Regions from separate parts of the Nocardioides marmoraquaticus genome, predicted to be linked through region 2. Evidence: riboswitches for the same ligand, from Rfam matches in the RefSeq annotation. Region 2 holds a riboswitch; each other region holds the start of a gene.

Evidence for each region. Region 2 has a riboswitch for cyclic di-AMP ahead of ACYU8I_RS04430 (C40 family peptidase). Riboswitches for the same ligand answer to the same signal wherever they lie in the genome.
Region 1: another riboswitch for cyclic di-AMP. It lies ahead of ACYU8I_RS03620 (C40 family peptidase); the one in region 2 lies ahead of ACYU8I_RS04430 (C40 family peptidase).
Region 3: another riboswitch for cyclic di-AMP. It lies ahead of ACYU8I_RS07230 (transglycosylase family protein); the one in region 2 lies ahead of ACYU8I_RS04430 (C40 family peptidase).

The regions. Positions count from the first base shown of each region.
Region 1 covers NZ_BAAHAA010000003.1:156,685-158,934, reverse strand. The annotation lists gene ACYU8I_RS03630 (DEDD exonuclease domain-containing protein) at 1-107, opposite strand, end outside; gene ACYU8I_RS03625 (hypothetical protein) at 288-494, shown strand; cyclic di-AMP (ydaO/yuaA leader) riboswitch at 653-802, shown strand; gene ACYU8I_RS03620 (C40 family peptidase) at 815-1,846, shown strand; gene ACYU8I_RS03615 (hypothetical protein) at 1,788-2,250, shown strand, end outside.
Region 2 covers NZ_BAAHAA010000004.1:99,721-101,970, forward strand. The annotation lists gene ACYU8I_RS04425 (FUSC family protein) at 1-984, opposite strand, end outside; cyclic di-AMP (ydaO/yuaA leader) riboswitch at 1,125-1,262, shown strand; gene ACYU8I_RS04430 (C40 family peptidase) at 1,281-1,763, shown strand; gene ACYU8I_RS04435 (hypothetical protein) at 1,822-2,241, shown strand.
Region 3 covers NZ_BAAHAA010000007.1:65,530-67,779, reverse strand. The annotation lists gene ACYU8I_RS07235 (MMPL family transporter) at 1-736, shown strand, start outside; cyclic di-AMP (ydaO/yuaA leader) riboswitch at 867-990, shown strand; gene ACYU8I_RS07230 (transglycosylase family protein) at 1,010-1,561, shown strand; gene ACYU8I_RS07225 (hypothetical protein) at 1,813-2,250, opposite strand, start outside.

The sequences.
Region 1 (2,250 bases), on a different contig from region 2:
ATCTCGGTGATCATGGAGCCCGCGGCCGCCGAGCCCCCGGTCGTCTCCAGGTCGACCACGCAGAACGTGGTCTCGCGCAGGGGGCGGCCGAGCTCGTCGAAGCTCATCTGGGCGTCCCACCTGGTCACGTCGCCCGACGCTAGGCGCCCGCACCGACAACCCTGTGCCGCAACACGCGTCGGCGCCGCTCGCACGGCTGGGCCCGGCACGGGTTGTCGGTGGTCCCTGCCAGCGTGCGTCGCACCGGTCCCTTCCCCGACCGGACCGAGACCTCCGAGGAGCACGCCATGAGCCTGCACATCGACTGCGACGCCTGCCTGGTGCGCGGCCCCGCCTGCCACGACTGCGTGGTGACCGCGCTGCTCGGCCCACCGCCCGAGCTGGCCTTCGACGAGGAGGAGCGGCACGCCCTCGAGGTGCTCGCCGGGTCGGGCCTGGTGCCGCCGCTGCGGATGGTGCTGCCGGTCTCCGGTCCCGACGTCGAGACGGCGTGAGACGGCTCACGTCGCGAGGCGCCGACTTGGATCCGCCCCACGGGGTGGCCTAGGGTCTCGCGCTTGTTGGTCCCCGCACCAGCGCGCCGCCCGGCGTGCTCGGGGGCCGCGCCGAGTCCGAAGCCGTGCCGGGGGGTGCTGGCGAAGGAGCCGGGGACCCAACCGGAACGGCGGGTCGGCCTCGTGCCGAGCCACCGGTCCACGGGGTGAATCCGGGTGACGCACCACCTGCGGTGGGGCCGATCCGGTAGGGCGTTCTTTGGGCCCGAACCCGTCAGCTCACCTGGTAGGCGTCGACACAAAGAGGAGACCGTCCGCTCGTGACCGACGGCCGGAAGTACCGCCCTGCCCACCGTGCGGAACGCACGCCACTCACCCGTCGTGCCGCGGTCCCGACCGTCGCCGCGCTGGCCCTCGGTCTCGCGGGCTCCGGCCTGCTCGCCGCCCCCGCGGGCGCCGCGGACCTCGACGCCAGGATCGACCGGGCGCAGGCCCAGGTCGACCGTCTCGACCGGCTCGCCGGCGAGCGCGCGACCACCCACGAGCGTGCCCAGGCCCGCGCCGGTGCCAGCAAGCAGAAGGTCGAGCGCCTGACGCAGCGCATCGAGGAGCAGCGCGAGCGCACCGCCGACCTGCGCGAGCGCGTGGCCCGCGGCGTCCTCGTCGAGCACGGCACCGCCGCCGGTGCCGCCGGCTCCGGCACCCCCGCGGCCGACGTCGTCCCTGTCGCGTCGACCTCGATGCCCGCGACCTCCGAGCGGTTGCTCGCCGGCGTCGCCCTCGTCACCGAGGACGCCGGCGACACCTCCTCGGCGCTGCAGGAGACCGAGACGACCCGCGTCGAGCTGGTCGAGCGTCGGGCCGCGGTCCGCGAGGTGCTCCAGGAGCGTCGTGCCGCTGCGCGCGACGCCGGCAAGCGCGCCGAGCGCGCCGGCGCCGAGCTCGGCGCCGCCCAGGGCCGGCTCGCCTCGCTCGAGGACGAGCGCGCCGAGCAGCAGGCCGAGCAGGTCTCCAGCGGTGCCGTGGCCTACGCCATGGCGCAGGTCGGCAAGTCCTACGTCTGGGGCGCTGCCGGGCCCGACGCCTTCGACTGCTCCGGCCTGACGATGGCGGCCTGGGCGACCGAGGGCGTCTCGCTGCCGCACAACTCGCAGGCGCAGTACGCTGCAGGCACGCCCGTCTCCGAGAGCGAGCTGCAGCCTGGTGACCTGGTCTTCTACTACAGCCCGATCAGCCATGTCGGCATGTACGTCGGCAACGGCCAGGTCGTCAACGCGCTGAACCCCGGCTCCGGTGTCCAGGTCTCGGGTCTCCACGACATGCCGTACTCCGGCGCGGTCCGTCCGGGCTGACGCGCTGCTGCTCGCGCGGACGCTCCTGCTCGTCCTCGCGCTCGCCCTGGGGCTGCTGACCGGGTGCGAGCGCGGGACCGAGCTGGAGCCACCGCGTGGCGCCACCGCCGGCGGTGGCGCCGTCGAGGACGGCGCCGCCACCGTGCTCCGACGTCTCGAGCAGGCGATCGACGACCGTGACGTCGAGGCCGCGGCCGCGGTGGCGACCCCGCAGGCCGCGGACCTGCTGGCGGCGGTCGTCGACAATGCGCGCGCGCTCGACGTCCGCGACGTGTCGCTGCGCTACGTGGCGCCCGACGCGCCCGCGACCGACGGCGAGCGCGAGCGGCTGGGGGACGACGTCGTCGCCGTGCGGGCCCGGCTCGGCTTCGCCTACGCCGGCGTCGACCGCCGCCCCGTCGACG
Region 2 (2,250 bases):
CTTGACCGGCGGCAGCGAGGCCTCGGAGAAGTCCCGGGCGAGCTGCTCGAGCCGGGCGGTGAGCGTCTCGAGGCCGTCGGCGTCCTGCAGCTTTGCCAGCTCCGCCACCGACCCGGCGAGGTCGCACCACCGCTCGCGGAACTCGACGTCCCACGGGGTGTCCTCCTCGACGCTGCGCCGCATCGTGCGCGCCATGCTGAGGCAGTCGGCGATGCCCTGCTCGAGCTCGTGCAGCATCTTCTTGAGGTCGGCCCAGCCGGTGGGTCGGGAGCGGCGCGGGTTGAAGCGACCGCTCTCGCGCGCCTGCCACAGCAGCCGCCACGCCTGGTCGACGTGGAGGTCGACGCGGCGGATGTCGCGCACCCACTCGTCGGTCTCGTCGGTGGTCAGGCCGTCGCCGGCGCCGCGGGCCATCGCCCCCAGCACGTCGGCGAGCTGGCCGGGCAGCTGCTCGGCCCACGACCACGCCGCGCGGTCGCGCAGCGGCGGCCAGACCAGCAGGTTGACCGCCAGGCCGACCGCGACGCCGACCGCGGTGTCGACGAGCCGGCTCGACAGCAGCTCCATCTGGTCGGTCGACCCGGTGGCCAGCGTGACGAGCCCGGTCGTCGCGATCGTGCCGGCCTCCTCCTTGACCCACGGCAGCTGCCCTAGCATGAAGCCGACCAGGATGACCAGCCCGAGGCTCCACGGCTCGATGCCGAACAGCGTGCCGACGGAGAAGGCCAGGAAGACCGCGAAGAACGTCGCCGCCACCTGCTGGGTGCCGCGCGAGACGGTCTTGTAGATCGTCGAGTGCACCACGAGCACCGCCGCCCACGGTGCGAGGAAGGCCTGGTCGAGCTGGCCCACGTCGGTCGCCAGCCACCACGCCAGACCACCGGCCAGGGCCGTCTTGACGATCTGCACCTGGTCGACGACGCGGACCGGGTCGACCCGGCGGCGCAGCCGCTGCACGGGCTCGGTCGAGACGCTGGTCACCACCCGGGGCACGTACCCCGGCACCCGTGCCCCACCGGTCGCACCGTTCCCTGGACCGTGGTGGTCGTCAGGCCCTACGCTGCTCCGGCGACATCGCACCCCTCGCCGGTACGCCGAGTCCTGCCCACCGACGCGAGGTCCGACCGAGATCGACGGGGCAGGAGTGGGGGAACCACACGTTCCACCGCGCCGACCGGGTCCGCCCGGTCGCGCTAGGGGTGAAGTCGTCTCACGACGGCAGAGCACTTTCCCGGCTCCAACCCGACAGCTCACCTCGCAGGCGTGGGAAAGGCTCCCCCGTGCTCCCTGCCCTGCACCCTGCCCTGCGCATCCCCGCCCAGCTCCTCCTCGTGGTCGTCATGGCGCTCGGCCTGCTGCTCGCCAGCCCCGTGGGCGACGCCCACGCCGCTTCCCGTGCGAAGAAGATCTCCAACGCCACCGGCATCGCGCTGAACCAGAAGGGCGACCCCTACCGCTACGGCGCGGCGGGCCCCAGCGCCTTCGACTGCTCCGGCCTCATCTACTACAGCTTCCGCAAGGCCGGCGTCAGCGTTCCCCGCACCTCCGGCGCCCAGGCCGGCGCGGTGCGCCGCGTCGCCAAGTCGAACCTCAAGCGCGGCGACCTGATGTTCTTCCACAACGGCGGCCGGGTCTACCACGCCGCGATCTTCCTCGGCCGCTCGAAGGGCAAGGTGCACATGCTGCACTCCCCCAGCTCGGGCAAGCGGGTCTCGAAGGCGTCGCCGTGGACGTCGAGCTGGTTCGGCGGCACCCTGCGCTGATGCCCCGAGACCGGCGCGGCTGCCGTCCCGGCGGCCGCGCCGGTCCTAGCCTGCCCTCATGACCCCTCCCGGTCCCGACGCGCAGGTCGCCCCCACGACCGTCGAGCACCCCCTCGGGGCGCTCGACCAGCTCTTCGTCGCCTCGCCCGAGGTCCCCGCGCGCACCACCGTGCCCGCCACCCTCGGCCTCCTCGCGGGCCTCGCCGCCCTCGTCTCCTCGCTGTGGCGCGCCAACCTCGGGATCGCGGTCGCCCTGGCCGTGCTGGCCGTCGTCCTCAGCGTCATCGGGCTGGCCCGCGCCAGCCGGCCCGGCACCGCCGGCGGAGTCACCGCGGCCCTCGGGCTCGTCGCCGCCCTGCTGACCGGCGCCCTGGTCGCGCTGCGCTACGCGGGGGTCGACACCGCTGTCGCCGGCGACCTGTCGCTGCGCCCGCTCGTCGACTGGCTCGCCGCGCTGCTCCCCGCCCCGCCCGTCTGAGCGGGTCGT
Region 3 (2,250 bases), on a different contig from region 2:
GCGTGACGACCAGCGCGGCGTCGAGCAGCAGACCGGCACGACGCTCGGCGTCACCGGCCAGACCGCGATCCAGACCGACGTCTCCGACCGGCTCGGCGAGGCCCTGCCGATCTACCTGGCCGTCGTCGTGGGCCTGGCGTTCCTGCTGCTGATGCTCGTCTTCCGCTCGCTGCTGGTGCCCGTGACCGCCACCCTGGGCTTCCTGCTCTCGGTGCTGGCGACCCTCGGCGCGACCGTCGCGATCTTCCAGGAGGGCACGTTCGGGCTCGTCGAGGGCCAGCCGCTGGTGAGCTTCGCCCCGATCGTCGTCATCGGCATCGTCTTCGGCCTGGCGATGGACTACCAGGTGTTCCTGGTCAGCCGGATGCGCGAGGCACACGTGCACGGCATGTCGGCGCGCGAGGCCGTCGTCGACGGGTTCCGCAACTCGGCACGGGTCGTGACCGCGGCCGCGACCATCATGATCTCGGTCTTCGGCGCCTTCATCCTCGAGCACGACCCGCTCATCCAGTCGATCGGCTTCGCGCTCGCCGCGGCGGTGTTCCTCGACGCCTTCGTCGTGCGCATGGCGCTCGTCCCGGCGCTGATGTACCTGCTGGGCGAGCGGGCCTGGTGGCTGCCGCGCTGGCTCGACCGCCTCCTGCCCGAGCTCGACGTCGAGGGCGAGAAGCTCGCGGTCGACCCGCCGCGCACCGAGCGGCCGGGCAAGCACCGCGCGGAGCCGGTCCGGGCCTGACGGCACCGAAGGTCCAGACCGAGTTTTGGCACCGGGCCCGGTCGGTCTACTGTCCTCCCAGCCCCGGTGCCACCGGGGCCGACCTGCGCGCCCCGCCGAATCCTGTCCACGCGCCGGTCCACCACCGGCACCACATCCGGGCAGGAGCGGGGGAACCACTTCCCCGGGCGCACCGCGACAGCGGTCGTCCTCTGGGGTGAAGCCACGCGAGTGGCCGGGCTCCTCGGCCCGAACCCGACAGCTAACTCCGCAGGCGCGACGGAGGACCCCACCATGCGCAAGCTCGTCGTGTCGCTGCTCGCTGCCCTGGCAGTCGTGCTGCCCGCCCTCGCGATCACCACCCCCGCCCAGGCCGCCACCGCGGTCGCCACCTCGTCCGCGTCTCCCGAGGGCACCGAGCCCACGGAGCAGGAGCAGGCCGCTGCCGAGAAGGCTGCTGCTGACAAGGCTGCTGCCGCCCAGCAGAAGGCGGCCAAGGAGAAGGCCGCGAAGAAGAAGGCCGCCGCCCAGAAGGCCGCCAAGGCCCGCGCCGCCAAGAAGCGCGCCGCCAAGAAGCGCGCCGCCAAGCGTCAGGCGCAGGTGCGGGTGTGGAACCGCCTCGCGCACTGCGAGTCGACCAGCCGCTGGGCCGTCAACACCGGCAACGGCTACTACGGCGGGCTCCAGATCAGCCCCGGCACCTGGCGCGCCTTCGGCGGCCAGCGCTTCGCCGGCCTCCCGCACCGCGCCACCAAGTCCGAGCAGATCACGGTCGGCAAGCGCATCAAGGCCGGCCAGGGCTGGGGCGCCTGGCCCTCCTGCTCGCGCCGCCTCGGCCTGCGCTGACCCCACTCCCCCCGCCGAGAAGTCACTCCCTGACCGGCGAGAAGTCACTCCCTGACCCGCGAGAAGTCACTGCCTGACCGGCGAGAAGTCACTGCCTGTCAGGCCAGAGGCCAGGGACTGACCCCTCGACCGCCAGGCACTGACACCTCGACCGTCAGGGACTGACCCCTCGACCGTCAGGCACTGACCCCTCGACCGTCAGGGACTGACCCCTCGACCGTCAGGGACTGACCCCTCGGCGGGGAGGGGGGTCAGCCGCGGGCGGCGCCGTAGCCCAGCAGGGCGGCGAGGCCCAGGGCGCTGCGGGGGGCCCAGCCGGTGCGCCACAGGCCGCCGTGGGCGGCGGCGTACGCCTCGTCGCGCCACGGCTCGTCGTGACGTGGCCCGCCGTCGGTGTGCAGGTCGTGCACCAGCAGCGCCGCCATCAGCACGTGCGAGGTGGCGGGCTCGAAGACCTCGACGCCGAACCGGTGCGCCCCGGCGTACGCCGCCGCCAGCGCTCGGTTCTTGACGACCGAGCGGGTGCGCGTCGGCGGGGCGACGTTCATCGAGACCAGCGTGCCGTCGTGGCGCGCAGCGGTGGCGCGCCAGCGCTGCAGCCGCTTGGCCAGGGCGTAGTTGGGGCCCTGCTGCGGGACCAGCGAGTCGTTGACGCCGGGGTCGGCGCCGGCGACGTACTGGCGCTGCAG